2 regions of the Streptomyces longhuiensis genome follow, and region 2 is predicted to be linked to the other one. Evidence: riboswitches for the same ligand, from Rfam matches in the RefSeq annotation. Region 2 holds a riboswitch; the other holds the start of a gene.
What was found. A riboswitch is a leader RNA that binds a small molecule or an ion and turns the genes downstream of it on or off. The one in region 2 is predicted to bind glycine.
Positions count from the first base shown of each region.

Region 1: another riboswitch for glycine. It lies ahead of gcvP (aminomethyl-transferring glycine dehydrogenase); the one in region 2 lies ahead of gcvT (glycine cleavage system aminomethyltransferase GcvT).

Region 1 covers NZ_CP085173.1:2,094,223-2,109,754, reverse strand. Annotated here, with positions in the region: gene LGI35_RS10015 (mannose-1-phosphate guanyltransferase) at 1-380, shown strand, start outside; gene LGI35_RS10010 (DUF881 domain-containing protein) at 472-1,380, shown strand; gene LGI35_RS10005 (small basic family protein) at 1,377-1,709, shown strand; gene LGI35_RS10000 (DUF881 domain-containing protein) at 1,706-2,641, shown strand; gene LGI35_RS09995 (FHA domain-containing protein) at 2,841-3,686, shown strand; gene ftsR (transcriptional regulator FtsR) at 3,703-4,446, shown strand; gene LGI35_RS09985 (bifunctional nuclease family protein) at 4,533-5,006, shown strand; gene LGI35_RS09980 (MerR family transcriptional regulator) at 5,202-5,846, shown strand; gene LGI35_RS09975 (DNA polymerase IV) at 5,903-7,333, shown strand; gene LGI35_RS09970 (PRC-barrel domain-containing protein) at 7,319-7,702, opposite strand; glycine riboswitch at 7,817-7,912, shown strand; gene gcvP (aminomethyl-transferring glycine dehydrogenase) at 8,097-10,982, shown strand; gene LGI35_RS09960 (DUF5999 family protein) at 11,072-11,269, opposite strand; gene LGI35_RS09955 (hypothetical protein) at 11,623-12,210, opposite strand; gene LGI35_RS09950 (glutamate-cysteine ligase family protein) at 12,701-14,221, shown strand; gene LGI35_RS09945 (substrate-binding and VWA domain-containing protein) at 14,244-15,532, opposite strand, start outside.
Region 2 covers NZ_CP085173.1:6,482,461-6,497,992, forward strand. Annotated here, with positions in the region: gene LGI35_RS29970 (L-serine ammonia-lyase) at 1-1,209, opposite strand, end outside; gene glyA (serine hydroxymethyltransferase) at 1,362-2,621, opposite strand; gene gcvH (glycine cleavage system protein GcvH) at 2,635-3,018, opposite strand; gene gcvT (glycine cleavage system aminomethyltransferase GcvT) at 3,111-4,235, opposite strand; glycine riboswitch at 4,283-4,394, opposite strand; glycine riboswitch at 4,395-4,498, opposite strand; gene LGI35_RS29990 (AAA family ATPase) at 4,696-5,313, shown strand; gene LGI35_RS29995 (enhanced serine sensitivity protein SseB) at 5,420-6,187, shown strand; gene LGI35_RS30000 (enhanced serine sensitivity protein SseB C-terminal domain-containing protein) at 6,357-7,157, shown strand; gene LGI35_RS30005 (ABC transporter permease) at 7,615-8,613, shown strand; gene LGI35_RS30010 (ABC transporter substrate-binding protein) at 8,671-10,422, shown strand; gene LGI35_RS30015 (ABC transporter permease) at 10,495-11,502, shown strand; gene LGI35_RS30020 (ABC transporter ATP-binding protein) at 11,499-12,599, shown strand; gene LGI35_RS30025 (ABC transporter ATP-binding protein) at 12,608-13,978, shown strand; gene LGI35_RS30030 (M1 family metallopeptidase) at 14,074-15,468, shown strand; gene LGI35_RS30035 (trimeric intracellular cation channel family protein) at 15,522-15,532, shown strand, end outside.

The DNA of each region.
Region 1 (15,532 bases), 4.4 Mb from region 2:
GGTTCATCATTCCGGAGTTCAGCTCCGTCTTCGACGGTGCTGCCGCCTTCGTCCGGCTGATCGGGCTCGTGGCGCGGACGCAGCTGACCTTGAGCCAGATCGATGCGCGGATCCCGCGGGCGCACGTGCTCAAGCGGGACCTCGCGACTCCGTGGGCGGTGAAGGGGCTCGTGATGCGGCGGGTCGTCGAGGAGGCCGGCGACCGGTCCGTCGACACGACCGACGGCGTGCGGGTCGTCGAGGCGGACGGGCGCTGGGTGATGGTGCTGCCCGACCCGGCCGAGGCCGTCACCCATCTGTGGGCCGAAGGGCCCGACGACGCGTCGGCGCAACAGCTGCTCGACGAGTGGGCGGCCGTCGTGGACAGCGCTGGTCGCTGAGCCGTCATACATACTCGGTCGGCGCCTGTCACGGGCGCCGACCGAGTACGGCGGTGGGGCCATTCGGAGGTACAGGCCGGCACGTGCGACGATGTGCGGCATGCCGCAGCAGCCCCCCGATCGGAGCAGCCCCTCCCGTCCCGTGAGCCCCAGGCGTCCCGACGCCTCCATGTCGCTGCTGACGAACGTGATGGATCACAGCCTCGACGACGGATACGCGGAGGCGGCGGCCCGTAAGAAGGCCGAGGGCAGCGGAGGCATGCCGCGCACCCTGAGGGCCAAGCTCGGGCTCGCGGCCGGGCTGGTCCTCGCGGCGCTCGTGGTGACGGTGGGCGCGGCGCAGGCGCGGGTCGCGGCACCGGTCGTGGCGAAGGAGCGCGAGGAGCTCATCGCCCGTATCGACCGGGAGACGGCGGCCGCGGACAAGCTCGAGCGCAAGGTGGACACGCTCCGCAACGACGTGAGTGACCGCCAGCGTGAGGCGCTGAAGAAACATGGCGGCGACAAAGGCGAGTTGGTCGGTCTGCTTTCCGGTGCCACGGCGGTGCACGGCCCGGGAGTGAAGCTGGTCGTCGACGACGCCAAGGAGGCCGACCAGGGCGGAGGGGGGCCGCGCGAGAGCGCCGGCTTCTCGGACACCGGGCGGGTGCGCGACCGGGACATGCAGCGGGTCGTCAACGGGCTCTGGCAGTCCGGTGCCGAGGCCGTCGCCATCAACGGGCAGCGGCTGACGGCCCTGTCCGCGATCCGCGCGGCGGGTGACGCGATACTGGTCGACAACAGACCGCTCGTGCCGCCGTACACGGTGCTCGCGGTGGGGGACGGCCAGCGGCTGAGCACCCGGTTCCAGAACAGCCCTGACGGTCTGTACCTGCACGCCCTGCAGGAGAACTTCGGAATCCGGACCAGCATTTCGGCCCAGGACGACGTCCGCCTGCCCGCAGCGCCGAGCGTGACCGTACGTACAGCACAGCCGAGAACAGAGAAGGGCACATCGTGATCGCCGTACTGGGCCTCGTCGTGGGAGTTGTGGTCGGACTGTTCGTCCGGCCCGAGGTTCCGGCGGTGGTCGAGCCCTATCTTCCGATCGCCGTGGTGGCGGCCCTCGACGCGGTGTTCGGTGGCCTGCGGGCGATGCTCGACGGGATCTTCGACGACAAGGTCTTCGTCGTGTCGTTCCTGTCGAACGTCGTCGTGGCGGCCCTGATCGTGTTCCTGGGCGACAAGCTGGGCGTGGGCGCGCAGCTTTCCACCGGCGTCGTCGTGGTGCTCGGAATCCGCATCTTCTCCAACGCGGCCGCCATCCGGCGGCACATCTTCCGGGCGTGAGGCCGATGTCCGAGGACGAGAACCAGAACAAGAACCAGAACAAGAACCAGAACAAGAACCAGAACCAGAACAAGAACCAGAACAACGAGCAGTACCGCCTGCGCAAGGAGCTGCCGGACGAGGTCGCTCCTGAAGCGGTGGACGGCGCGGACCACGCGGACGGCGCAGACGATGCGGATGCGCCGACCGCGGAGACGAAGAGCCGGTCGCTGACCGGACGTCAGCGGCTGGCCAAGGGGCTGTGGCCGCCGCGGGTCACCCGTGCGCAACTCATCGTCGCCGTCCTGCTGTTCGTGCTCGGCCTGGGTCTGGCCATCCAGGTGCGGTCCAACAGCGACAGCAGCGCGCTGCGCGGCGCACGTCAGGAAGATCTCGTACGCATCCTCGATGAACTGGATGACCGTACTCAGCGTCTGGGAGATGAGAAGCAGCGTCTCGAGGGGCAGCGCACCGAGCTGGAGAACAGCTCGGACCAGGCCGAGGAGGCCCGCAAGCAGACGGTCGAGAGGGAACGGCAACTCGGCATTCTGGCGGGCACCGTGGCGGCGCAGGGCCCCGGGATCACGCTGACGATCACCGACAAGAAGGGCGCGGTGCAGGCGGACATGCTGCTGGATGCGATCCAGGAACTACGCGCGGCGGGCGCCGAGGCGATCCAGGTGAACGACGTCCGGGTCGTGGCCGACACGTATTTGACGGATGCGAGCGGCGGGAGGGTGAGTGTGGACGGCCACAAGATCGGCCAGCCTTTCGTCTTCAAGGTCATCGGCAAGCCGCAGGACCTGGAGCCGGCGCTCAACATCCCCGGCGGGGTGGTTCAGACTCTGGAAAAGGAGCAGGCCACCGTTACCGTGACACAGGCGCAGAAGATCGTTGTGGACGCCTTGCGACCCGCGAAGCGGCCTGACTACGCTCAGTCGTCCTCCCAGTGAGGCGGGGGCGTATGGCGGCGTTCGGGCCAGGGCATGAGGTTGCGGGGGGTCGGCGCACCGTAAGCGGGGTGCGTGGTGGAAACTGTTTGGCGGATACGGACGTTGTGAGGATGTCTGTGTCGCCGATGTACGGCGGTGTGTGCAATCAGGGTTCGTCCTGCCCCACGGGCGGGTCTGTTTCGGTCAAGGGGAATCGCCCGTGAAGTTGTTTGCGAAGTTGTTCGGCAAGAGCGCACGTGAGGACAGCGGCAATGCCAATGCCACTGCCCGTCACCGTGCACCGCGCGCCCAGGACGCGGAGGCGCAGGGGACGGAGCGTCCGCTGTTCCGTGATCAGGTCGGTCCTCAGGGTGGTGACATTTCGGGCGGACAGGGCGCGTCGTCTGTTGACCCTGCCGCGTCCGGCCGCATAGGTTTCGGGGAACCGTCAACCTCAAGTGCGGGTGGAGGGTTTACCCCCGATCCGTATGCGTCCCATGCCCCCGCGGGGCAGCCGCGGCAGGAGGATCCGTCCATGTCGGCACTGGTGTGTACGAGGTGCGGAAACCGCAACGCCGAGGCGAGCCGGTTCTGCTCCAACTGTGGTGCGCCTCTGCGCGCCACGGCCGAGCGTCCGTCCGAGACGACCTCGACGATTTCCATTTCGGGCCTTGAGGCCTACGACGCCGAAGTCACCGGTCAGACGCTGTCGCCGGCGCTCTCCCCGGAGGCCCAGGCCGCCGTCGACGCCCTGCCGCTCGGCTCGGCGCTCCTGGTGGTGCGACGCGGTCCGAACTCGGGCAGCCGCTTCCTCCTCGACGGCGAACTGACCACGGCGGGACGGCACCCGCAGAGCGACATCTTCCTTGACGACGTGACCGTTTCGCGTCGCCACGTGGAGTTCCGTCGCGGTGCTGACGGTGCCTTCACCGTCAGCGACGTGGGCAGCCTCAACGGCACGTACGTCAATCGGGAGCGGATCGACTCGGTCATGCTGTCGAACGGCGACGAGGTGCAGATCGGCAAGTACCGGCTGGTCTTCTACGCGAGCCAGCGGGGCATCTGACCTGTCAGGAAGGTCCATGCTTCAAACACCGAAGGGCGGTGCCGGTCACGGCACCGCCCTCACGGACAGTCGGCTGATGAGCATCGGCACCGTGCTGAACGTGCTGCGCGACGAGTTTCCCGAAGTCACCATCTCCAAGATCAGGTTTCTGGAGTCGGAGGGGCTGATCGAGCCGCAGCGCACCCCCTCGGGGTACCGCAAGTTCAGCCCGGACGACGTCGAGCGACTTGCCCACGTACTGCGCATGCAGCGGGACCACTACCTGCCTCTGAAGGTCATCAAGGAGCAGCTCGACGCCCTGGAGCGGGGAGAAGCGATCACGCTGCCCTCTACGGGGCGGCCGGGCGACGGCGAGGACGGCAGGGCCTCCGAGGGCGGCGAAGGGCCGACAGTGGCCCGTGTGGGCCGTGACGAGCTGCTTGCCGCTGCCGGCATCGAGTCTCCCGAGCTCGACGAGTGGGAGTCGTACGGCCTCATCGCGCCGCTGCCCGACGGCGGGTACGACGCGGAGGCGGTCACGGTCGCCGAGCTGGTCATGGAACTGGGCCGCTTCGGGATCGAGCCGCGGCACCTGCGGGCGATGAAGGCCGCGGCCGACCGGGAGGCCGGTCTGGTCGACCAGGTCGTCGCGCCGCTGCGACGGCACCGCAATCCCCAGACGCGGGCGCATGCGCAGGCCCGCGCGAAGGAACTGGCGGGGCTGACGGTGAAGCTTCACGGGGCGCTTGTGCAGACCGCGCTGGGCGTGCGTCTGCCCTGATCCGAGGGGTGCTCGCGCGGTGTGCGTCCGGCGATCGAAGGGTGCCCGACTACCCAAACCTGCCGGGCACGTCCTAGGGTTGCTGTGTGAACGAGCTCGACGTCGTAGGTGTCCGGGTCGAAATGCCCTCCAACCAACCGATCGTGCTCCTGCGTGAAGTGGGAGGCGACCGCTACCTCCCCATCTGGATCGGACCGGGGGAGGCGACGGCCATCGCCTTCGCACAGCAGGGCATGGCCCCCGCACGCCCGCTGACGCACGACCTTTTCAAGGACGTGCTGGAAGCGGTCGGGCAGGAGCTCACGGAAGTACGCATCACGGACCTGCGCGAAGGCGTCTTCTACGCGGAACTGGTGTTCTCGAGCGGGGTCGAGGTCAGTGCCCGCCCGTCGGACGCCATAGCGCTCGCGCTGCGCACCGGTACGCCGATCTACGGCAGTGACGGTGTGCTCGATGACGCCGGGATCGCGATCCCGGATGAGCAGGAGGACGAGGTGGAGAAGTTCCGCGAGTTCCTCGATCAGATCTCGCCCGAGGATTTCGGGACCAACAGTCAGTGACGCGAGAGCGGCCGTCGCAGGGCGGCCGCTGCCTCGCCGGGGGCCGGCCGGATCATTCGGCTAGCCTTTCCCCGCGGTGAGGTACGGGAAACCACTCGTAGGGTGATTATCACTCGGCGTGCCGAGTGTGGCGATCGTTGACGCACCCCTGGTGACTGCCTACCGTCGAGCAGGCAGGTCAAAGAGGAGGTCGGCGTGAGAAGCAGCGGCGACGGTACGGCTGGGGGCGGCGGACACAGTCCGGCGGAGAGCGGCCCGTACTCGCTTCACGGCCACGCGGCCGATCACATTCCGCGTCGGCCGACGGTGTTGCCGGTGGTCGCTCAGAGGGATGATGACGCGACGCCCGAGCAGGTCGGATACCGGGGACCCACCGCGTGCGCGGCGGCCGGTATCACCTATCGGCAATTGGACTACTGGGCGAGGACCGGACTGGTCGAGCCGAGTGTGCGCCCGGCCCACGGGTCGGGAACCCAGCGGCTCTACAGCTTCCGGGACGTCGTCGTCCTGAAGATCGTGAAGCGGTTCCTGGACACCGGTGTCTCACTGCAGAACATCCGCACCGCGGTGCAGCATCTGCGGGAGCGCGGCTTCAGCGATCTGGAGCGGCTGACGCTCATGAGTGACGGCGCCACCGTCTACGAGTGCAGCTCGCCGGCGGAGGTCCACGATCTGCTCCAGGGCGGTCAGGGCATCTTCGGCATCGCTGTCGGTGTGGTGTGGCGGGACGTCGAGAGCGCCCTGTCGCAGCTGCACGGGGAGCGTATCGACACCGGCGAGACGCTCCTCGGGAACAACCCGGCGGACGAGCTGGCGAGACGGCGCCACCGCGCGGTGTGAGCGGGGCCGATGCGTCGGCCGGGGCATTGTCAGTGCCGTAGGGCAGCATCGGACATGTGAGAACCGCGCCCACGATCCTGCATCTCGACATGGATGCCTTCTACGCCTCGGCGGAGCAGGCGTCGAAGCCGAGTCTGCGCGGGAAAGCCGTGGTCGTGGGCGGGATCGGGCCTCGTGGGGTGGTGGCCACCGCCTCGTACGAGGCCCGGGTGTTCGGGGTGCACTCGGCGATGCCGATAGGGCAGGCGCGCAGGCTCGCGCCCAACGCCGCGTATCTCGCGCCGCGCTTCCGGCTCTACCGGGAGGTCAGCGAGCAGGTGATGGGGCTGCTGCGGGAGCTGTCGCCGCTGGTGGAGCCGCTGAGCCTCGATGAGGCGTTCGTCGATCTGGAGGCCGGTGAGGCGGCCTGGGACGCCGCGTCGGCGCGGCTCGTCGGTGAGCGGCTGCGGGACGAGATCAAGACCGTGACCGGTCTGACCGGGTCGGTGGGGCTCGCGGCGTCGAAGATGCTGGCGAAGATTGCCTCCGAGGAGGCGAAGCCGGACGGGCTGGTGCTGATCGTGCCCGGCACCGAGCGCGCCATGCTCGGGCCCATGTCGGTGCGCACGCTGCCCGGCGTGGGGCCGGCGACCGGGGACCATCTCAGACGTGCCGGGATCACCACGGTCGAGGAGATCGCCGAAGCGGGCGAGGACGAGCTGGTACGGCTGCTGGGGAAGTCGCACGGGGCGTCGCTGTATGCCATGGCCCTCGCGCACGACGACCGGCCCGTGGTGGCCGAGCGGGACGCCAAGTCGGTGTCGGTCGAGGACACGTACGACGTGGACATCCACGACCGGGTGCGGGTGCGGACCGAGGTGCAGCGGCTCGCCGAGCGGTGCGTGCAGCGGCTGCGGGGGGCGGAGCGGTCCGGGCGGACCGTGGTCCTCAAGGTGCGGCGCTACGACTTCTCCACGCTGACGAGATCCGAGACGCTGCGTGGGCCCACCGACGACCCCGCCGTGGTGCGGGAGGCGGCCGCCCGGCTCCTGGAGTCCGTGGACACGACGGGCGGGGTGCGGCTGCTCGGCGTGGGGGTGACGGGCCTGGCCGACTACACGCAGGAGGACCTGTTCGCGCAGGCGCGGGCGCAGGCGGAGGCCGATGCGCACGTGGCCGAGGGGGAGCGTGAGGGTGAGGCGGAAGGGGCGGGTGGTGCGGGTGAAGAGGGGCAGGCGGCTGCCGAAGAGGTCGTCGAGGTCGCGGACCGGCGCTGGGTGGCCGGGCACGACGTGCGGCACGAGGAGTTCGGGCACGGGTGGGTGCAGGGCAGCGGGCTCGGGCGGGTGACTGTGCGCTTCGAGACGCCGTACTCGGAGCCGGGGCGCGTGCGTACGTTCCGGACCGACGACCCCGCGCTCGTACCGGCGGAGCCGCTGCCGCTGGTGGAGGGCGGAGCCGGGCGCTTCGCGGCGCGGGAGCCGGATGTCGGGTCAGGTGTCGTCTGACGGGCGGGCGATCTTGCCGAAGTCTCGGTCCTCAGGCGGCTCGGGGTCGCCGGGGGCCGAGATGTCGAGACCGTAGTGGTGATAGAGCTGGAGCTCCTGTTCGGGGGAGAGGTGACGGCCGACCCCGAAGTCGGGGGCGTCCTTGATCAGGGAGCGTTCGAAGGGGATGCGCAGGGTGCCCTCCACCAGCTCGCTCGGCTCCAGGGGGACGAAGGCGTCCCGGCTGAACAGGCCTGTGCGTATCGCCGCCCACTCGGGGACGCCGGTCGCGTCGTCGAGGTAGACCTCGTCGACGGTCCCGATCTTGGCTCCGTTGCGGTCGAACGCCTTGCGGCCGATCAGGTTGCGCGGATCGACATCGGTCTGCACGGGGCCCTCCAGCTGCTCGCAACTCATCCGTAAGCACTACCAAAGTGCACATTGGGGAAGGCGGCCACTCGAAGCCGGGGGTGTCGTTGCCGCTGGTAGGCTGGCGATGGCTGCCGACCCCGTGCGGGAGAGTCCTCCGGATGACACCGGAGGCGCCGAAGGAGCAACTCCTCCCCGGAATCTCTCAGGCCCCTGTACCGCACGGACGAGGTCACTCTGGAAAGCAGGGCGGGCGTTCAGGCCTCCGCTCTCACCGACGGTGAAAGTCGTCATGCCCTTCGTGATGTGGGGTGTGCCGGTGAAACTCTCAGGTTGAGATGACAGAGGGGGAGGCCGTCCGGGCACCCGCGCCGTGGTGCCCCTCGCAGGTCGCAATGACCAGGAGGCCTCCGCAATGACCGCCAACCGTATTCCGCTCTCCCAGCTGGAGCAGGGAATCCCCTTCGAGCAGCGCCATATCGGTCCGGATGAAGCAGCGCAGGCCAAGATGCTCGCGCAGGTCGGGTACGGCTCGCTCGACGAGCTGACGGCGGCCGCGGTCCCGGACGTGATCAAGAGCGCCGAGGCGCTCGATCTTCCCGGGGCCCGCACCGAGGCCGAGGTGCTCGCAGAGCTCCGCTCCCTCGCCGACCGCAACCAGGTCCTCGACTCGATGGTCGGACTGGGCTACTACGGCACGTTCACGCCGCCCGTCATCCTGCGCAACGTCATGGAGAACCCGGCCTGGTACACGGCGTACACGCCCTATCAGCCGGAGATCTCGCAGGGCCGTCTCGAGGCGCTGCTCAACTTCCAGACGATGGTCGCCGAGCTGACCGGCCTGCCCACCTCGGGCGCCTCGCTGCTCGACGAGGGCACGGCCGCGGCCGAGGCCATGGCGCTGTCCCGGCGCATGGGCAAGGTCAAGAACGGTGCCTTCGTGGTCGACGCGGACGCGCTGCCGCAGACCATCGCCGTGATCCAGACGCGTGCCGAGCCGACGGGTGTCGAGGTCGTCGTCGCGGACCTGTCCGAGGGCATCCCGGCCGAGGTCGCCGAGCGCGGCGTCGTCGGCGTCCTGATCCAGTACCCGGGCGCCTCCGGTGCCGTCCGCGACATCAAGCCCGTCATCGAGCAGGCCCACGAGCTGGGCGCCGTCGTCACGGTCGCCGCCGACCTGCTCGCCCTCACGCTGCTGACCTCGCCCGGTGAGCTCGGCGCCGACATCGCCGTCGGTACGACGCAGCGCTTCGGTGTCCCCATGGGCTTCGGCGGTCCGCACGCCGGCTACATGGCCGTCCGCGAGAAGTTCGCGCGCAGCCTGCCCGGCCGCCTCGTGGGCGTCTCCGTCGACGCCGACGGCAACAAGGCGTACCGCCTCGCGCTGCAGACCCGTGAGCAGCACATCCGGCGCGAGAAGGCCACCAGCAACATCTGTACCGCTCAGGTGCTGCTCGCCGTCATGGCCGGCATGTACGCCGTCTACCACGGGCCCGAAGGCCTCAAGGGCATCGCGCGGCGCACGCACCGGTACGCGACGCTGCTCGCCGAGGGCCTCAAGGCCGGCGGCGTGGAGGTCGTGCACGGCGCGTACTTCGACACCCTGACCGTGAAGGCCGCGGGCCGGGCCGCCGACGTCGTGAGCGCGGCGCGCGAAGGCGGCGTCAACCTCCACCTCGTGGACGCCGACCATGTGTCGATCTCCTGTGACGAGACCACGACGCGTGCCCAGCTGGGCGCCGTCTGGACCGCGTTCGGTGTCGAGGCCGACGTCGACGCGCTCGACGCGGCGGCCGTGGACACGCTGCCCGCGGGCCTTCTGCGCGATGACAACTACCTGTCGCACCCCGTGTTCCACGCGCACCGCTCCGAGACCTCGATGCTGCGCTACCTGCGCAAGCTGGCCGACCGCGACTACGCGCTCGACCGCGGCATGATCCCGCTGGGCTCCTGCACGATGAAGCTCAACGCGACGACGGAGATGGAGCCGGTCACCTGGCCCGAGTTCGGCCAGCTGCACCCCTTCGCGCCCGCCGAGCAGGCGCAGGGCTACCTCACGCTCATCCGTGAGCTGGAGGAGCGTCTGGCGGAGGTCACCGGCTACGACAACGTGTCGCTCCAGCCGAACGCCGGCTCGCAGGGCGAGCTGGCCGGTCTGCTCGCCGTCCGCGGCTACCACCGCGCCAACGGTGACGACCAGCGCACCGTCTGCCTCATCCCGTCGTCCGCGCACGGCACGAACGCCGCGAGCGCCGTGATGGCCGGCATGAAGGTCGTCGTCGTGAAGACGGCCGACGACGGCGAGATCGACGTCGCGGACCTCCGCGCCAAGATCGAGCAGTACGCGGACGAGCTCTCCGTCCTGATGATCACCTACCCGTCCACGCACGGTGTGTTCGAGGAGCACGTCGCCGACATCTGCGCGCAGGTGCACGACGCCGGCGGTCAGGTCTACGTCGACGGCGCCAACCTGAACGCCCTGGTGGGCCTCGCCAAGCCGGGCCACTTCGGCGGCGACGTCTCGCACCTCAACCTGCACAAGACGTTCTGCATCCCGCACGGCGGCGGCGGCCCCGGCGTCGGCCCGGTCGGTGTCCGCGCGCACCTCGCGCCGTACCTGCCCAACCACCCGCTGCAGCCCGCCGCGGGTCCCGAGACCGGCGTGGGCCCGATCTCCGCGGCACCGTGGGGCTCCGCGGGCATCCTGCCGATCTCGTGGGCGTACGTGCGTCTCATGGGCGGCGAGGGCCTCAAGCGGGCCACGCAGGTCGCGGTGCTCAGCGCCAACTACATCGCCAAGCGGCTCGAGCCGCACTTCCCGGTGCTGTACACGGGCCCCGGCGGCCTCGTCGCGCACGAGTGCATCATCGATCTGCGCCCGATCTCGAAGGCGACCGGCGTCAGCGTCGACGACATCGCCAAGCGGCTCATCGACTACGGGTTCCACGCGCCGACCATGTCGTTCCCCGTGGCCGGGACGCTGATGATCGAGCCGACCGAGAGCGAGGACCTCGCCGAGCTGGACCGGTTCTGCGAGGCGATGATCGCCATTCGCGGGGAGATCGAGAAGGTCGGGTCGGGCCGGTGGCCCGCCGAGGACAACCCGCTGCGCAACGCCCCGCACACCGCGGCCGCGCTCGGCGGCGAGTGGGAGCACGCGTACAGCCGCGAGGAGGCCGTCTTCCCCGCCGGTGTCGTGGCCGCCGACAAGTACTGGCCGCCGGTCCGCCGCATCGACCAGGCGTACGGCGACCGCAATCTCGTCTGCTCGTGCCCGCCCATGGACGCGTACGAGGACTGATACTCACGCTGACATGCGTCAGGGCCGGTTCCGGGGTTTCCCGGGGCCGGCCCTTTCGTACAGGGGACGCCGTCGGCGTCCGGATGCGCTCAGGCCGCGGTCACGACGTGCACCGGGCGGTGCGGAGCGATGATCTGGCCGGTGGGCAGCAGCTCACCGGTGTCCTCGAAGAGCAGGACGCCGTTGCAGAGCAGACTCCAGCCCTGTTCGGGGTGGTGGGCCACAGGGAGCGCGGCCTCCCGGTCGGCGGAGTCTGCGGACGGGCACGGTGGCTGGTGCTGGCACATGGATGGGATCTTTCCCTGTGAAGTGATGTCGGTGATGGGTGTGATGTCGCGGTCTGTCCTGCGGCTCGAAGCGTTGTTCATGGCCGCCCCCCGTTTGTCGGTCGGTCCGGAACCCAGTGTTGCCCCACGGGCGTCAATCCGCAGGTATTTCGTCGCAGCGGTCCTCACTGGATGAGGACGCGTCACCCGTGCGGACGGTTCACCCCAACTGCACTGTCCCTTCGGGTGGTTCGGGGTGGCCTGACCGGGCTAGTCCGGACGGGCCCGCGGGGGCGTGGCCGAGGGCATGGCTGCGCCCCGCGACCGGTCGGCATCGGCAGCGGGGCGCGGGCGCGTCGGACGGCCCGGTCGCGTCAGGCGGGTGAGCCCAGAAGTGGCGCGGGGGTCAGTCGATGGGTGAGAACGGGCAGCAGTTCGGCGACCGGGTGCGGGCGGTGGGCGGCGATGCCGGGCGGCGCGGGCGCCAGCGGGACCAGGAGGTCACTGGCCGCGGGATGTCCCGTCGAGGCGTCGGCGTTGCAGTCCCCGTGCAGCCAGAGGGTGAGCATGTACAGCTCCGGGACCGAGAGCAGGCGCGGTTGGTAGGCCGCGGGCATGGACTCGGCCTGGCGCAGCGCCCGTTCGGTGGCCGCGACGTACGGGCCCTCGAAGAAGTGCGAGAACGCCCAGCCGTCGGCGGTCAGCATCGTGTCGGCGGCGGCGACCGCGCGTTCCCCGCAGCGGATCAGGAACCGCCAGCCGGCGAGTCGGGTCGGCGAAGGGCCCGCGCTGCCCGTGACCCGGTCCAGTACGTGGACGGGCAAAGGGAGTTCGGGGCTCGCCGGTCCTTGGGCGGAGCGCAGGGAAGGGGTGCGGGCCTCGCGGACCGCGGTCGGGGAACCGAGGGCCGTGAGGACAGTGCGCAGGGCGGGCGCGGGAGCCGGAGGGACATGCAGCGGCATGGTGGGTCGCCTCTCATTCGACAGGCACGGTGGATCGAGGGCGTGGCGGGACGAGCGGACGGCGCTGTCTGCTGACCGGGCCAGAGGGGGCGGGGCAGATACCGCGAGCGCCAACTCTGCGCCTCGTTCGCGAAGTTTATACGACACGTGTTCACGCAGTGTTTCGTCTAGCCGTCGCGAAAATACTCGGCAAGGCGTTATTCGGTCGGCGAGATGCGGGAAATCTCCCGATTCCCAGCGGGGTTGGGTCTGTGACCTCGTAATCTTCACGGCGAGCGGACGGCCGATTCTCGTCGGTGTTTATCACCAGGTCATGTGGAACCAGGTCTTCGACATGCCGCATGCCTCGTGAATGTGCCCCGTGACAACTGCTGCGAGCCTACTCGCCCGTGGCGGGAAGCGGGGCGTTATCGATCACATTGCCTGGGCATCATCCACCGTGACACAGCGGCCGGACGGCCGTGTCGTCCATGTGAGGAGGGACGCTTCCATGGGGGAGAAGGTCGTGGCGGGCGCGTTCGACCTGTCCGATCGGCGGCACTACCGCAGGAAGCTGCAGCAGTGTCTGGCGGGGCTCGCGAGGCTCCTGGAGGAGGAGAGGTTCGATCGTCCGAGGAATCTGATGGGCCTGGAGATCGAGTTGAATCTCGCGGGGCCCGACGGCATGCCGAAAATGATGAATGCGCAAGTTCTCGAGCGCATCGCGAGCCGTGATTTCCAGACCGAACTCGGAATGTTCAATCTGGAAGTGAACATTGCTCCCCATCGTTTGGAAGGCCGCGTTCTCGACCGGCTCGCCGAGGAGCTCAGGACCGGCCTCGCCTATGCCCACCGGAAAGCGAACGAGGTGGACGCCGGGATCGTGATGATCGGCATTCTCCCGACGCTCGTGCCCGATGATCTCGTCTCCGCGAATCTGTCGGACGTGGACCGCTACAGCCTCCTCAACGACCAGATGGTGGCCGCGCGCGGCGAGGACTTCGTCGTCGACATCGACGGGGTGGAGCACCTGCGCTGCACCTCGGGGTCCATAGCGACCGAAGCGGCCTGCACCTCCGTGCAGTTGCACCTCCAGGTCACGCCCGCCCGCTTCGCCGACGTGTGGAACGCGGCGCAGGCCGTCGCGGCCGTGCAGGTCGCGGTCGGCGCCAACTCGCCGTTCCTGTTCGGACATGAGCTGTGGCGCGAATCGCGGCCGCCGCTTTTCCAGCAGTCGACCGACACCCGCCCGCCCGAGCTCCAGGCCCAAGGGGTCCGGCCGCGCACCTGGTTCGGCGAGCGCTGGATCAGCAGCGCGTACGACCTCTTCGAGGAGAACCTGCGCTACTTCCCCCCGCTGCTGCCCCTGTGCGACGACGAGGAGCCGCTGCGCGTCATCGACGACGACGGAGTGCCGGCGCTCGGCGAACTCGTCCTGCACAACGGCACCGTCTACCGCTGGAACCGGCCCGTGTACGGCATAGCCGGGGGCAGGCCGCACCTGCGCGTGGAGAACCGCGTCCTGCCCGCGGGCCCCACCGTCACCGACGTCATCGCGAACGTCGCCTTCTACTACGGCGTCGTACGCGCCCTGGCCGAGGACGCCCGCCCGGTCTGGACCCGCCTGCCCTTCGACGCGGCGGCCCGCAACTTCGACGAGGCGTGCCGGTACGGGATCGAGGCGCGCCTCGACTGGCCGCGCCGGGGCCGCTTCGGCGGGGTCGAGAAGGTGCCCGCCGTCACGCTCGTACGGGACGAGCTGCTGCCGCTGGCCGCTGCCGGGCTCGATGCCTGGGGGGTCGAGGCGGCCGACCGTGACTTCTACCTCGGGGTGATCGAGGAGCGCTGCCGGCGGCGGGTCAACGGGGCCTCGTGGCAGGCGGCCACGTTCCACCGCGCGCTGGAGAGCGGCCTCGAGCGCGACGCGGCGCTCGCGGCGACCACCCGGCGCTACTGCGAGCTGATGCACGCGGGCGACCCGGTGCACACGTGGCCGGTGGGGCTCCCGGCGCCGGCGGTGCAACTGGGCTGAGCGGCAAGGCGGTTCTGGCTGGTCAGCCCTTGGCGCCCGCCTCCACGATCGCCTTGAGGATCACCGCGTGGATCTCGGCCGGGTCGCTGACCTGGTGCCCCGAGCCGCCGGTGGCCCCGGCGATCTGCTCGACCTCGTCCTTGTCCGCGTCCGGGCCGACCGCGATGGCGATGAGCGGCACCGGGTGCTTCGGGTCGGCGAGGCTCTGGAGCCGCGAGACGAGGCTGCTGCGCGAGATGGATCCGGGGTCCTGGTTCGCGCCGTCGGTCACGACCACGAGGGCGTTGAACTTGCCGTTCCGGTAGGAGGACGTGGCCTCCTCGTAGGCCGCGAGCGTGGTGTCGTAAAGACCCGTGGCGCCGCCCGGCACGGGCTGCAGGCCGCTGAAGGCCTCGGACAGCCTGTCGCGCTGGGTGCCGCCGCCCTCGCGGTCGCCGAGGCGCTCGGTGGGCACGAGCTTGCGGTAGTCGCGGGTTCCGTCGAGGAGTGTGGCGAACTCCCACAGGCCGATCTCGTCCTCGGGCGTGAACGTGGCGAGCGCCTGGAGCATCGAGGCCTTCGTGACCTCCATGCGGGACTGGTTGCGGCCCGGCACATAGTTCGCCATGGAGGCGGAGGCGTCCACGACGACGGTGATCCGGGCGCTCTGCACCGTGATCGTCCACATGCCGAGGGTCTCCTGGAGTTCCTTGTCCGTCGGCGGCTCGGAGTCCGAGGCCGCGTACGGCTGCGGGCTGCGGCCGCCGGCCCCGGCGATCAGGGCGTCCGAGGGCTCCTCGTCGTCCGTCCTGAAGCCGTGCTTGTCCAGGATCCCGAGGCCGGCGTCCTCGCCGAGCAGGGTCATGAAGCGGATCGCGGCCCGTCGCTCGTCCGTCGACTTGACGCCCTCGTCGACCAGCGCGAACGGGTAGTCCAGCTGCGGCGAGCCGTCCTTCGGGTAGAAGAGGTCGAGCCCGTCCTTGTCGCCGGCGGTCGCGTTGTACCGGAACGAGGACTGCTCGGAGAGGATCAGCGCCTGATTGCGGCGCGGATTGCCCTGCTCGGTGCCGGAGGAGTCGCGCGCCAGGGTGTCGGTCAGCTGGCCGTCGCTGTCGGTGGTGCGCTGCGAGAGCGCCTTGGCCATGGCGGCGGCCTGGGTGTCGCCCTGCGACCCGGACTTCTTGGTGGAGGCGCCCAGCTGGGTCAGGGCGAGGAGACCGGTCGCGCTGCGCGCGGGGTCCGCGGTCCCGAGCCGCAGCTTGTCGCCCTCCATGGCCGCGCCGGTCAACTGCGCCCAGGTGTACTTCTTCGCGGGCCAGCCCATGCTCTTCG
Region 2 (15,532 bases):
CACGGCGGCCATGCCGTTGCGCTCGATGCAGGGGATCTGGACGAGGCCGCCGACGGGGTCGCAGGTCAGGCCGAGGTTGTGCTCCATGCCGATCTCGGCGGCGTTCTCGACCTGCTCGGGGGTGCCGCCGAGGACCTCGGCGAGGGCGCCCGCGGCCATCGAGCAGGCGGATCCGACCTCGCCCTGGCAGCCGACCTCGGCGCCGGAGATGGAGGCGTTCTCCTTGAAGAGCATGCCGATGGCGCCCGCGGAGAGCATGAAGCGGACGACGCCCTCCTCGTCGGCGCCGGGCACGAAGTTGATGTAGTAGTGCAGGACCGCGGGGATGATGCCCGCGGCGCCGTTGGTGGGCGCGGTCACGACGCGGCCGCCCGCGGCGTTCTCCTCGTTGACGGCCATCGCGTAGAGGGTGATCCACTCCATGGCGCGGGCCATCGGGTCGCCCTCGGCGCGCAGCTGGCGGGCCGAGTTCGCGGCGCGGCGGCGGACCTTGAGGCCGCCGGGCAGGATGCCCTCGCGGGACATGCCGCGCGAGACGCAGGCCTGCATGACGCGCCAGATGTCGAGCAGACCGGAGCGGATCTCGTCCTCGGTGCGCCAGGCCTTCTCGTTCTCCAGCATCAGGGCGGAGATGGACAGGCCGGTCTCCTCGGCGAGGCGGAGCAGCTCGTCGCCGGTGCGGAAGGGGTACTTGAGGACCGTGTCGTCGGGGACGATCGGGTTCTCGCCGGCCACCGCATCTTCGTCGACGACGAAGCCGCCGCCCACCGAGTAGTACGTCTTCTCCAGGACGAGGGCGCCCTCGTGGTCGTAGGCGAAGATCGTCATGCCGTTGGCGTGGTACGGGAGCGCCTTGCGGCGGTGCAGGACCAGATCGTCGTCGAAGCTGAACGGGATCTCGTGGACGCCGAGCAGGTTGATCTTCCCGGAGGTCTTGATCGCCTCGACGCGGTCGTCGGCCTTCTCCACGTCGACGGTGCGGGGGGAGTCGCCCTCCAGACCCAGCAGCACCGCCTTGGGGGTGCCGTGGCCGTGTCCGGTGGCGCCGAGGGAGCCGTAGAGCTCCGCCCGTATCGAGGCGGTGTGGGCGAGCAGGCCCTCGTTCTTCAGGCGGCGCGCGAACATGCGGGCCGCCCGCATCGGGCCGACCGTGTGGGAGCTGGACGGGCCGATGCCGATCGAGAACAGGTCGAAGACCGAGATGGCCACGGGGGAACTCCTAGGTGGGGTTTCGGCGGACGCCGTTGTCCGCCGGGTGGTGCGCAAGCAGATACGGAGGGCGGTGCATGGGGCGGGGCACCGCTCTCACTGTCCAGTGTGCGCGGTGCCCCGAAATTTCATACGTACAAATGCGTACGAAACTACTTCAGGCCGGGGTACAGGGGGTACTTGTCGGCGAGGGCGGTGACGCGGGCCTTGAGGGACGCCGCGTTGTATTCCGGCTTCAGCGCCTCGGCGATGATGTCGGCGACCTCGGTGAAGTCCTCGGCCTGGAAGCCACGGGTGGCCAGGGCCGGGGTGCCGATCCGCAGGCCGGAGGTGACCATCGGCGGGCGCGGGTCGTTCGGGACCGCGTTGCGGTTGACGGTGATGCCGACCTCGTGGAGACGGTCCTCGGCCTGCTGACCGTCGAGCTCGGACTCGCGCAGGTCGACCAGGACCAGGTGCACGTCCGTGCCGCCGGACAGCACGTTCACGCCGGCGGCGCGTGCGTCGTCCGAGGTCAGACGGGCGGCGAGGATCTGGGCGCCCTCGATGGTGCGCTGCTGGCGCTCCTTGAAGTCCTCGCTCGCGGCGACCTTGAAGGAGACGGCCTTGGCGGCGATCACGTGCTCCAGGGGGCCGCCCTGGAAGCCGGGGAAGACCGAGGAGTTCAGCTTCTTCGCGAAGTCCTTCTTCGCGAGGATGATCCCGCCGCGCGGCCCGCCGAGGGTCTTGTGCGTGGTGGAGGTCACCACATCGGCGTACTCGACCGGGTTGGGGTGCAGTCCGGCCGCGACGAGTCCGGCGAAGTGGGCCATGTCGACCCACAGGAAGGCGCCGGTCTCGTCCGCGATGCGGCGGAACGCGGCGAAGTCCAGCTGGCGCGGGTAGGCGGACCAGCCCGCGATGATGACCTTGGGGCGGTGCTCCTTGGCGAGGCGCTCGACCTCGGCCATGTCCACCAGGCCGGCCTCGTCGACGTGGTAGGCCACGACGTCGAACTGCTTGCCGGAGAAGTTCAGGCGCATGCCGTGGGTGAGGTGGCCGCCGTGCGCCAGGTCCAGGCCCAGGATCGTGTCGCCGGGCTTGGCGAGCGCGAAGAGGGCGGCCTGGTTGGCGGAGGCGCCGGAGTGGGGCTGGACGTTGGCGTACTCGGCGCCGAAGAGGTCCTTGACCCGGTCGATGGCGATCTGCTCGGTGACGTCGACGTGCTCGCAGCCGCCGTAGTAGCGCCGGCCGGGGTAGCCCTCGGCGTACTTGTTGGTCAGGACCGAGCCCTGCGCCTCCATGACGGCGACCGGAGCGAAGTTCTCCGACGCGATCATCTCGAGGGTGGACTGCTGGCGGTGCAGCTCGGCGTCGACCGCGGCGGCGACGTCCGGGTCGAGCTCGTGCAGGGGGGTGTTCATGAGCGACATGGTCGTGGTGTCCCTAGTTGCCGGAGCCGGAGAACGCGTCGTACTCGTCCGCGGAGAGCAGGTCCTTCGGCTCATCCGAGATGCGGACCTTGAACAGCCAGCCGCCCTCGAACGGGGCGGAGTTCACCAGCGCCGGGTCGTCCACGACGTCCTGGTTCGCCTCGACGACCTCGCCGGTGACCGGGGAGTACAGGTCACTGACGGACTTGGTCGACTCGAGTTCGCCGCAGGTCTCGCCCGCGGTCACCGTGTCGCCGACCTCGGGGAGCTGGGCGTAGACGACATCGCCGAGCGCGTTGGCCGCGAACTCGGTGATGCCGACCGTCGAGACGCCGTCCTCGGCGCCCGACAGCCACTCGTGCTCCTTGCTGTAGCGCAGCTGCTGGGGGTTGCTCATGATCTGAATTCTCCTGTACGCGAATGGGTGCTGCGGAACGAGAGGGGTGTGCGCTGGGTTACTTCCGGCGGCCCCCGTGAGGACTGGTCGGGCTACTTCTGGCGCTTGTAGAACGGCAGCGCCACGACCTCGTACGGCTCGTGGGCGCCGCGGATGTCCACGCCGACACCCTCGGTGCCGGGGGCGGCGTGCGCCGCGTCCACATAGGCGATGGCGATCGGCTTGCCGAGCGTGGGGGAGGGGGCGCCGGAGGTGACCTCGCCGATCACCTGGCCGCCGGAGACCACGGACATCCCGGCGCGCGGCACGCGGCGGCCCTCGGCGATCAGGCCGACGAGCTTGCGCGGCGGGGCGGTCTCGGCGCGCTCGGCGGCGGCCTCGAGCGCCTCGCGGCCCACGAAGCGGCCCTCGTTGCCCGTCTTCTCGAACTTCACGACGCGGCCGAGACCGGCGTCGAACGGGGTCAGCGCCGTCGTCAGCTCGTGCCCGTACAGCGGCATGCCGGCCTCCAGGCGGAGCGTGTCGCGGCAGGAGAGGCCGGCGGGGACGAGCCCGACCGGCGCGCCCGCGTCGGTCAGCGCCTGCCACAGCTTCTCGGCGTGCTCCGGGGCGACGAACAGCTCGAAGCCGTCCTCGCCGGTGTAGCCGGTCCGGGCGATGAGGGCCGGGACGCCGGCGACGGTGCCGGGCAGGCCCGCGTAGTACTTGAGACCGTCCAGGTCGGCGTCCGTGAGGGACTTCAGGATCCCGGGGGACTCGGGGCCCTGGACGGCGATCAGCGCGTAGGCGTCGCGGTCGTCGCGGACCTCGGCGTCGAAGCCCTCGGCGCGCCCGGTGATCGCGTCGAGGACGATCTGCGCGTTGCCCGCGTTGGCGACGACCATGTACTCCTGCTCGCCCAGGCGGTAGACGATCAGGTCGTCGACGATCCCGCCGTCCTCCTGGCAGATCATGGTGTAGCGGGCGCGGCCGGGGCCGATCGTGGACATGTTGCCGACGAGGGCGTAGTCGAGGAGGTCGACGGCCTGCGGCCCGGTGACGGTGATCTCACCCATGTGCGACAGGTCGAAGAGGCCGGCCTTGGTGCGGACCGCGAGGTGCTCGTCGCGCTCGCTGCCGTACCGCAGCGGCATGTCCCAGCCCGCGAAGTCGGTCATCGTCGCGCCCAGCGAGCGGTGCAGTGCGTCGAGGGCGGTCTTACGGGGGGCGTTGCTCATGAGTGGTGCTCCAGGATCCCAGGCATGACAGACGAGGGCGATGGTCTTCCTCCCCATCTGTCATCGGAACCTGAGAGGTTCGCCGGCGCCACACGTAAAGGTGGTCGCGGCTTGCACCTTGGGTGGAGCGGCCGAGGGCCGCCCGCTTTTCAGATATGCCTCGCCCGCGCGGTACGGGGCCTGAGAGATTCAAGGGAGGAACTTGCTCCTTCGGCGCCCCCGGGGACGCGTAGGCGTCCGGGGAGCTCTCCCGCGCGGATTCAAGCGGCCGGTATGCAGTTGGTCGTGCTCTTGGCGCGCACATCATTGCATGCCGACCGTACGGGGAAACCACTTGTACGGCATTACCGTCTCTTTACACTTGACGGGCAAGGGTGGCGTGACCGGAACGGGGAGGACGATCACGGTGCATAAGGCAGCGGCGGGTGCGTACGCGGCGGCAGGGGTCGGACAGCGTGCGATGCCCCGCCCGAGGTCGGTGACGGGGCGCGGTCCGGTCGTCAGGGATCTGCGCGGCAGAGGCGGCCGCACCCCGAGGCGCCTCGGCTTCGCGCGGGGTGACCTGATCGTGGTCTCGGGGCTCCCGGGCAGCGGCAAGTCCACGCTGATGCGCCGCGTGGTCGGCGCCGGCGGAGCCGTGCGCATCGACTCGCAGGACGCCCGTGACCGCTGGGCGGCCCGGCTGCCCCGGCTCCTCCCGTACGCCGTGTACCGCCCGCTCGTGCGGCTCGCGCACTTCGCCGGGCTGCGGCGGGCCCTGCGCTCGGGAGGCAGCGTCGTCCTGCACGACTGCGGCACGCAGGCCTGGGTGCGGCGCTGGCTGGCCAGGGAGGCCGGGCGGCGCGGCGCGGACCTGCATCTGATGCTGCTCGACGTCGACGCGGACACGGCGCTCGCCGGCCAGCGGGACCGCGGCCGCGGGGTCTCGCGCTACGCGTTCGCCCGGCACCGCCGCGCGGTCGCGGGTCTCGTGGAGTCGGCCGAGCGCGGTGACCTGCCGTGGGGCTGCGCGTCCGCGGTGCTGCTGGACCGGGACGCGACGGATGTGCTGAACGGGATCGCGTTCGAGGGCGGCTGACCCCCGGCGACCCCCTGTGGCCGTGTGGATGCGGAGGGTGTCATGTCGGTCGCACGCGCTAGGGTTCGGCCGCAGACAGAGCGGTTCCAGAGCGGGTGGTAGGCACATGGACATTCCGGCGCAGGCTCATGCACATCCGTACGGCGGGTGGCCGGCCAACGAGCTGGAGGAGGTGCTCGCCGCCTCCCTCGGGGTCGACTCGGCGGGCGGCCGGATCGTCGAGGTCCTCGGACGCAGTCAGGTGTGGATACCGCTGCCCCAGGGCGGCGGGCCCGGCAGCCCGAACCTCGACCTGCCGACGCTGGAGATCGAGGGCCAGGCCTATGTGCCCGTCTTCAGCTCCGAGGAGCAGTTCCTCGCGGTCGTCGGCGACCGGATGGGCTGCACGGTCGCGCCGGCCGTCGAGTTCGCGCGCGGGCTGCCCCCGCAGGTCGGCATCGCGGTGAACCCGGACGGCGCCGTGGGCGTCCCGCTGCCCCCGCCCGCCGTCGCCGAGCTGTGCAGGTCCGGTCGCACGCCGCTGGACGGGCCCGCCTCGGGCGGCCGGGTCAGCCTCTACGAGCCCGACTGGCAGAACGACCCGGTCGACTTCCTGGCCGCCGTGCGCGAGGAGTTCGAGGCGTCCGGCGTCGTGCTCACCGCCCGCCGCTGCCTCGCCAGCGTCGAGGGCGGCGACCCCGTCCTCTTCGTCGGCGTCGAGGTGTCGCAGTGGGAGGGTCCCGCGCGCAACCTGCCCATGGACGCCCTGGGCCGCGCTCTGGGCCGGGTGCCGGCGCCCTGGCCGGTGAACCTCGTCCTGCTCGACATCACCCAGGACCCGGTCGGTGACTGGATGCGAGCCACGCTGCGGCCGTTCTACACGCAGGGTCACTGAAAGCCCGGCGCCGGTCCCCGTTCGGGAGAACTCGGGAAAGCGGCCGACCGCGCGTACGTCAAGTCGGTGTCAGGATCGCCGCTTAAGCTGGTTTCATGACCTGTCTGGGCGGTCCCGCCGCGGGGAGCGGGTCGAAATCGTCGAGTACGTCACGAAGGGGCGGTTACGGGTGAGTGCGTCGGGCACGGCCGCGGCCGGTCAGGTCGAGCACATGCTGCGCCAGGTGACGCCGGGGCGTTACGACGCCTACGAGGCGCTGCTCAACGCGCTCGCGGATCCCGGCGCCGGCCAGGTGTGGATGCTGCTCTGGCACGGCCAGGCCGGATCCCCTGACGCGCAGTACGGGAACATGGACGTCGACGGCACCTCGTACGCCCCCTGCGTCACCTCCGCCCAGGAGTTGTCGGCCTCCGGCTGGAGCCGCGCGTACGAGGTCGTCAGTGGGGTCGACGCGGCCCGCACGCTCTACCCCGACCACTACGGCCTCTGGCTCAACCCGCACGCGCCCGGCGGCGGCGTCGGCATCCCGTGGCTCGACCTGCGCCGGATCGCGGGCGGTCTCGACCGCCAGCCCGCCGGGCCCCTGCGGCTGAGCGACCCCGCCATCGAAATCCCCCAGTTCTACGCCCTGCTGACGCAGAACGCGCACCGGACCACCGCGATCCGCTCGCTGCGCCGCGCCTGGGTCCAGCCGACGCTCGGCGCGCCCTATCTGGCGATCGGCCTCGATGTGTACGACACGTCGCCGGTGTCCGTGGACGCGGTGCGCGCGATGATGCAGCAGTCGATCGTCGCCGTGCCCGACGGACTGCCCGTCTCCACGGTCGCGATGTCCGACGAGCACGACCCCGTCGCCATGTGGCTGCGCGCCAACGCCCGCCCGTTCTACGACCGCGAGGCCCACGCCGCCCCGTCCGCGCCCGCCCCCGTCGCGGGGTACGGGTACCCGCCGCCGCACGGGACGTACTGAAACCGTTCGCCGCGGGGCTCTGTTCCAACTGCCGCCGGAAACTGCCGGATTGACCTGACCCGACGGCGCCGGCGGGACAAACACCCATTCCGCCCTGTTTTCCGCGGAGTTGGTGCCCCACCGGGGCATTCTCGCCACATCGGTCACCGTTTAGCATTCCGGACCCGGCGAAGCGCTCTCGGACCGGAGCGAATTGTCCGCTCAGCCGGTTCCCGCGTCCGCATACTGCACTCCTGTCGCCTCATCACGGTTGCGCAACCTTTCACTGTGAGGGCTGGCGGCTGGTCACAGGCGCATTGAAGACTCCCTGCAGACACGGGGTTTCGACTCTGTGTACGAGCTGAACGGTCAACTACGAGGCCATGCCCCCGGACTGTCCAGCGTGTGAAACAGGATCAAGCCGCTACCGCGGCGGGCGTGGGCCGGCCACCGTCGGCCGAGAGGGGTCAACCACACCGTGACCGCACCGATCGAGACCACTGGGGCCCAGGCCGAGGTGCAGCCCGAGGCTGTGCTCGCCGGCACCAAGGGGCAGCAGATCGAGGGGCGCTCCCTCGGGCGCATCGCCTGGAACCGTTTCAAGAGGGACAAGGTCGCCGTCGCCGGCGGCGTCATCGTCATCCTCCTGATTCTCGTGGCCGCCCTGTCGCGCCCGCTCCAGTCCCTGCTCGGCCTTGACCCGAACACCTTCCACCAGGACCTCATCGACCCCACCACGTCGCTTCCCAAGGGCGGGCTGGGTGGCATGAGCGGTGACCATCCCCTCGGCGTGGAACCGAAGTTCGGCCGTGACATCCTCGCCCGCATCCTCGAGGGATCATGGGTCTCGCTCGTCGTCGCCTTCGGCGCCACCGTTCTGTCGAACGTGATCGGCGCGATCCTCGGCGTCGTCGCCGGGTACTACGGCGGCCGGGTCGACTCCGTCATCAGCCGCATGATGGACACGTTCCTGGCGTTCCCCCTCCTGCTGTTCGCGATCTCGATCTCCGCGACGCTGCAGGGTGGCGCGTTCGGACTGAACGGCCTGCCGCTGCACATCTGCGTACTGATCTTCGTGATCGGGTTCTTCAACTGGCCCTACCTCGGACGCATCGTGCGCGGTCAGACCCTGGCGCTGCGCGAGCGGGAATTCGTGGACGCCTCCCGCGGGATGGGTGCCCGTGGCCCGTACATCCTGTTCCGGGAACTGATGCCCAACCTGGTCGGCCCGATCATCGTCTACTCGACGCTGCTGATCCCGACGAACATCATCTTCGAGGCGTCGCTGAGCTTCCTGGGCGTGGGCATCCAGCCGCCGCAGGCCTCCTGGGGCGGCATGCTCAACCAGGCCGTCGACTACTTCCAGGTCGATCCGCAATACATGATCGTCCCGGGCCTCGCCATCTTCGTCACCGTGCTCGCGTTCAACCTGCTCGGTGACGGTCTCCGCGACGCCCTCGACCCGCGCAGCCGCTGACCCGGGCCGCATCGAGTGCTCCACAAGTTTCCGACAATGGAGGGGATTCCGACCATCATGCGAAGGTCATCAATCGCCGCGGTCGCGGCCATCGGCAGCGTGAGCCTGTTGCTCGCCGGCTGCAGCAAGGCCGACGACGGCTCCGACGACAGCAACAAGTCGGCCGGTGCGAACGCCGCCACGAAGGACGTCGTCAACGCCTCGACGAAGAAGGGCGGCACGGTCACCTACGCGATGTCGGACGTCCCCGACTCGTTCGACCCGGGCAACACGTACTACGCGTACATGTACAACTTCAGCCGGCTGTACGCCCGCCCGCTGATGACGTTCAAGCCCGACGCGGGGGAGAAGGGCAACACGCTCGTCCCCGACCTCGCCTCGGCACCGGGCAAGCAGTCCGACGGCGGCAAGACCTGGACGTACACGATCCGCAAGGGTCTCGAGTACCAGGACGGCACGCCGATCACGTCCAAGGACGTCAAGTACGCCGTCGAGCGCTCGAACTTCGCGCGTGACGTGCTCTCGCTCGGCCCGAACTACTTCCAGCAGTTCCTCAAGGGCGGCGACAAGTACAAGGGCCCGTACAAGGACAAGAGCGACGAGGGCCTGAAGTCCATCGAGACGCCGGACGACACCACGATCGTCTTCCATCTCAACCAGGCCTTCCAGGAGTTCGACTACCTGGTCGCCACCCCGCAGACCGCGCCGGTGCCGAAGGCCAAGGACGACGGCATCGACTACGTCAAGCACATCGTGTCCTCGGGCTCGTACCAGTTCCAGAGCTACCAGGAGGGCAAGCAGGCCGTCCTGGTCCGCAACAAGAACTTCGACCCGAAGACCGACCCGCTGCGCAAGCAGTACCCGAACAAGATCGTCGTCAACCTGAAGGTCAACCAGCAGACGATCGACAAGGACCTGCAGTCCGGCGACACCCTGATCGACATGCAGGGCAAGGGCGTCGACACGCAGACCCAGGCGCAGCTGGTCAACGACAAGTCGAAGATGGCGAACACGGACAACGCCTACGGCGGCCGTCTCGTCTACGCGGCGATCAACACCAAGCTGAAGCCGTTCACGAACGTCGAGTGCCGCAAGGCCGTCCAGTACGCGATCGACAAGGTCTCGGTGCAGACCGCTGAGGGCGGCCCGATCCGCGGTGACATCGCCACCACGGTGCTGCCCCCGGACATCACGGGCTACGCCAAGGAAGACGTCTACGCCACCAGCGGCAACAAGGGTGACGTGACCAAGGCCAAGGACGCCCTGAAGGCCTGCGGCAAGAAGACGATCAACACCACGATCACGGCGCGCAGCGACCGTGACGAAGAGGTCTCCGGCGCCCAGGCGCTCATCGAGTCCCTGAAGAAGGTCGGCATCAACGCCAGCCTGAAGCAGTTCCCGTCGGGCAAGTACTTCACCGACTACGCCGGTGTCCCGAAGTTCAACCAGAAGAACAACGTCGGCATCATGATGATGCAGTGGGGCGCCGACTGGCCGTCCGGCTACGGCTTCCTGCAGCAGATCCTGAACAGCAAGGCGATCGGCCAGTCCGGCAACACCGCCCTGTCGGAGCTCGACGACAAGAAGGTCGACTCGATGCTCGCCGAGGCAATCGGGGCGCCCGACGAGGCCAAGCGCAACGAGCTGTACGGGCAGATCGACAAGCGGGCCATGGAGGACGCGGCGCTCGTTCCGCTGACCTACTTCAAGGTCCTGCTGTACCGCTCGCCGTACGCCACCAACCTGGTGTCCACGGCCGCCTTCAGCGGGCAGTACGACTACCTCAACATCGGCACCACGAAGAAGTAGCAGCCCCGGAAGGCAGGTGAAGGCATTGGTGCCCGCGGGCCGCACGGTCCGCGGGCACCAGCGCCGGTCCCCGTGATCTCGTACATCATCCGCCGGCTGATCGCGGCAGTGATCCTGTTGCTGGTCGTCACCGCGGTCACCTTTGGCATCTTTTTCCTGCTGCCGAGAATTGCCGGCCAGACCGCCGAACAGCTCGCGCAGCAGTACATCGGCAAGAGTCCCTCGGCCGCGGACATCGCGGCGGTCAAGCACAACCTCGGCCTGGACCAGCCCGTCTACACCCAGTACTGGCACTTCATCAAGGGGATCTTCGCGGGGTCCACCTACGACCTCGGCCCCACCACGGTCCACTGCAACGCGCCGTGCTTCGGCTACTCCTTCAAGAACCACGTCGCGGTGTGGCCCGAGCTGACCGACAGGCTGCCCATCACCCTGTCGCTGGCCGCCGGTGCCGCCGTCATCTGGCTGGTGTCCGGTGTCACGGTCGGTGTGATCTCGGCGCTCAAGCCCGGATCGTTCTTCGACCGCGCGTTCATGGGTGTGGCCCTTGCCGGTGTCTCGCTGCCCATCTTCTTCACGGGCCAGCTGGCGCTACTCGTCTTCACCTATCAGATTCCGATCTTCGGCCGTACCTACGTACCGTTGACGGAAAATCCGGCGCAGTGGGCCAACACCCTCTTCCCGGCCTGGTGTTCACTCGCTCTGTTGTACTCCGCCATCTACGCCCGGCTGACCCGCGCGGGCATGCTGGAGACGATGAACGAGGACTTCATCCGCACCGCGCGCGCCAAGGGCCTGCGTGAGCGCACGGTGGTCGGCCGGCACGGCCTGCGCGCCGCACTCACCCCGATCGTCACCGTCTTCGGCATGGACGTCGGTCTGCTGCTCGGCGGCGCCGTCATCACCGAGAACGTGTTCTCCCTGCACGGCATCGGTGAGTACGCCGTCCAGGGCATCACCGACAACGACCTGCCCAAGGTCCTCGGCGTGACGCTGCTCGCCGCGTTCTTCGTCGTGTTCTGCAATCTCCTGGTGGACCTTCTCTACGCCGCCGCCGACCCGCGGGTGAGGCTCTCGTGACCGAACTGTCCAAAACCGGTGCCGCCGTGGGCGAGCCGGTGGCCGCGGGCCCGGCCAAGCCCTCGACCGCCTTCCTCGAAGTGCGCGACCTCAAGGTGCACTTCCCGACCGACGACGGTCTCGTCAAGTCCGTCGACGGGCTCAGCTTCAAGCTGGAGAAGGGCCAGACCCTCTCCATCGTGGGCGAGTCCGGCTCCGGCAAGTCCGTGACATCGCTGGCGATCATGGGCCTGCACCGGCTCGGCGCGCGCGGCAAGAACGTGCAGATGTCCGGCGAGATCTGGCTCGACGGCAAGGAGCTGATCGAGGCCGCCCCGGACGACGTGCGCCGGCTCCGCGGCCGCGAGATGGCGATGATCTTCCAGGATCCGCTGTCCGCGATGCACCCGTACTACACGGTCGGCAGCCAGATCGTGGAGGCGTACCGCGTCCACAACGACGTGACCAAGAAGGCCGCGCGCAAGCGGGCCGTCGAACTGCTCGACCGGGTGGGCATCCCCGAGCCGGCCAAGCGCGTCGACAGCTACCCGCACGAGTTCTCCGGCGGTATGCGCCAGCGCGCGATGATCGCGATGTCGCTGGCGAACAACCCGCAGCTGCTCATCGCGGACGAGCCGACCACCGCCCTCGACGTCACCGTCCAGGCGCAGATCCTCGACCTGATCAGGGATCTGCAGAAGGAGTTCGAGTCCGCGGTCGTCCTCATCACCCACGACCTGGGTGTCGTCGCCGAGATCGCCGACCAGGTCCTGGTCATGTACGGCGGTCGCTGCGTGGAGCGCGGTCCCGTCGACAAGATCTTCGCCGAGCCGCAGCACCCGTACACCTGGGGTCTGCTCGGATCGATGCCGCGCATCGACCGTGAGCAGACCGAGCGGCTCATCCCCGTCAAGGGCCAGCCGCCGTCCCTCATCAACGTCCCCTCGGGCTGCGCCTTCCACCCGCGCTGCCCGTACGCGGACCTGCCCAAGGGCGGCATCACCCGCACCCAGCGGCCCGAGCTGCACGAGGTCGGCAGCGACCACTTCTCCGCCTGCCACCTCTCGCCGGAGGACCGTACGCGGATCTGGACCGAAGAGATTGCGCCGAAGCTGTGAGTGAGCCCGTGAGCGAGACGAAGAAGGAAGACGCAGGGGACACCGCGACGGCCACGGTCCCCGCGCAGGCGGCGTCCCCCGAGGACCGGGAGGTGCTGCTCAAGGTCGAGGGCCTGGTGAAGCACTTCCCGATCAAGAAGGGGATCCTCCAGCGGCAGGTCGCCGCGGTGAAGGCCGTCGACGGGATCGACTTCGAGGTCCGCAAGGGCGAGACCCTGGGCGTCGTCGGCGAGTCCGGCTGCGGCAAGTCGACCATGGGCCGGGTCATCACGAAGCTGATCGAACCCACCGGCGGCAAGATCGAGTTCGAGGGCCAGGACATCACCCGCCTCGGCACGCGGGGCATGCGCCCGCTGCGCCGGGACATCCAGATGATCTTCCAGGACCCGTACGGCTCCCTGAACCCCCGGCACACCATCGGCTCGATCGTCTCGGCGCCGTTCCGGCTCCAGGGCGTGGAGCCCGAGGGCGGGGTGAAGAAGGAGGTCCAGCGCCTCCTGGAGCTGGTGGGCCTCAGCCCCGAGCACTTCAACCGCTACCCGCACGAGTTCTCCGGCGGCCAGCGCCAGCGCATCGGCATCGCCCGCGCGCTCGCGCTCAAGCCGAAGCTGGTCGTTGCGGACGAGCCGGTCTCCGCGCTCGACGTGTCGATCCAGGCGCAGGTCGTCAACCTCATGGACGACCTGCAGTCCGAGCTCGGCCTGACGTACGTGATCATCGCGCACGACCTCTCCGTCGTCCGCCATGTCTCGGACCGCATCGCGGTGATGTACCTCGGCAAGGTCGTCGAACTCGCCGACCGCACCTCGCTCTACGAGGCGCCGATGCACCCGTACACCAAGGCCCTGATGTCGGCCGTGCCGGTGCCGGACCCCAAGCGCCGGGGCGCCAAGAGCGAGCGGATCCTGCTCAAGGGAGACGTGCCCTCGCCGATCTCACCGCCGAGCGGCTGCCGCTTCCACACGCGGTGCTGGAAGGCGACGGAGATCTGCAGGACGACCGAACCGCCGCTGCTCCAGCTCGCCCCCGGCCGCCAAGTGGCCTGCCACCACCCGGAGAACGCCGAGGACCAGGCGCCGGGCGACACCAAGCTGCTCGCGGTCGCCAAGGAGGCGATCGAGGTGGTGACGCTGGCGCGGACGGACGCGGACGACGCTGCGGACGAGCCGGCCGCGGAGCCGGCCGAGGCCTCGGCGAAGGCGCCGGTCGAGACGCCTGCCAAGGAGTCGGCCGAGGCGCCGGTGAAGACGTCGGCCGAGGAGTCTGCCGAGGCTCCCGAGGCGGCTGCCGACGCCGGTGACGACAGTGACGTACAGCCGTCGGACGACGCGGGTGACGCGGACGGGACGGATGACGTACAGGAGTCGTCCGGCAGTTAGCGGGGATTTGACCGAGCAGGTCATGTACACGCCCTGACGGGAGAGTGCAGAGTCTGCGTGTCCGTTACATCGGAACACGCGCGAAGGGACGACTCATGGCACTCTCCCGTTCGGCACGTCTGGCGGCGGTCGCGACAGCGGCCGCCTCGTTCTGTCTGATCGCCGCCGCCCCGGCCCCCACCCCCGGCTCGGACGGCATCGGCGACCCGTACTTCCCGCAGCTCGGCAACGGCGGCTTCGACGCCACCCACTACGACCTGAACGTGGCGTACGACCCCGCGACCGACCGCCTCGACGGCGTCACCACCGTCACCGCGCGCGCCACCCAGAACCTGTCCTCCTTCGACCTGGACCTCCAGAAGCTGACCGTCACCTCCGTCGAAGTGAACGGCAGACGCGCCCAGTTCACGCGCTCCGGCGACGAGATACGCGTCACCCCGGGCGACGCGATCCGCGACCACCGCACGTTCTCCGTCACGGTCACCTACGGCGGCGTCCCCGAGGCGCTCAACGGCCCCATCGTCTTCGGCTCCGACTATGGCTGGATGAAGACCGACGACGGCGTCTTCGTCGCCTGCGAACCCAACGCCGCCTCCACCTGGTTCCCCTCCAGCGACCATCCCTCGGACAAGGCGACGTACGACATCCGCATCAAGGCGCCCAAGGGCCTGACCGGCGTCTCCAACGGCCGCCTCGTCGACACGTACGACGTCCGGGGCGGGCAGACCGTGCACCACTGGCGCGAGTCCCGGCCGATGGCTACCTACCTCGCGACCGCCTCCATAGGGAAGTTCGACGTCAGGACCGGTCGGACCCCCTCGGGCATCCCGATCTACGTAGCCATCGACCCGGTCCTGAAGAACAGCAACAACGTCGACGTGTACGGCGTCACCGCGGAGGTCACCGACTACTGGTCGAAGGTGTTCGGCCCGTACCCGTTCGAGGAGACCGGCGCGGTCGTCGACGACATGCCGCAGGCGGGCTTCTCCCTGGAGACGCAGTCCAAGCCGAGCTACTCCGCCGTCCGCTCCGAGGGCACGATCGTGCACGAGCTGGCCCACCAGTGGTTCGGCGACTCCGTCTCGGTGCGGCAGTGGAAGGACATCTGGCTCAACGAGGGCTTCGCCAGCTACGGGCCCTGGCTGTGGAACGAGCACAAGGGCCGCTCCAGCGCCCACGACTCCTTCCTCGCCGCCTACAACTCCGTCCCCGCCTCCTCGTCCTTCTGGCAGAGCGTCGTCGCCGACCCGCAGCGCGACACCATGTTCAACAGCGCCGTCTACAACCGTGGCGCGATGACACTCCAGGTCCTTCGCGAGCAGATCGGCGACAAGGACTTCTTCAAGCTGCTGCGTACCTGGACCGCCACGCACCGCTACGGCAACGCGCAGACCGCCGACTTCATCCGCCTCGCCGAGAAGGTCTCCGGGCAGGACCTCGACGGGCTCTTCCGGACATGGCTCTACACGAAGGGCAAGCCCGCCCTGTAGGTCCCGCGCCACACCTGGCTCGGGGGGCACCCGGCGGTGCGTAACAATGTCGGGTGCTTCTGGA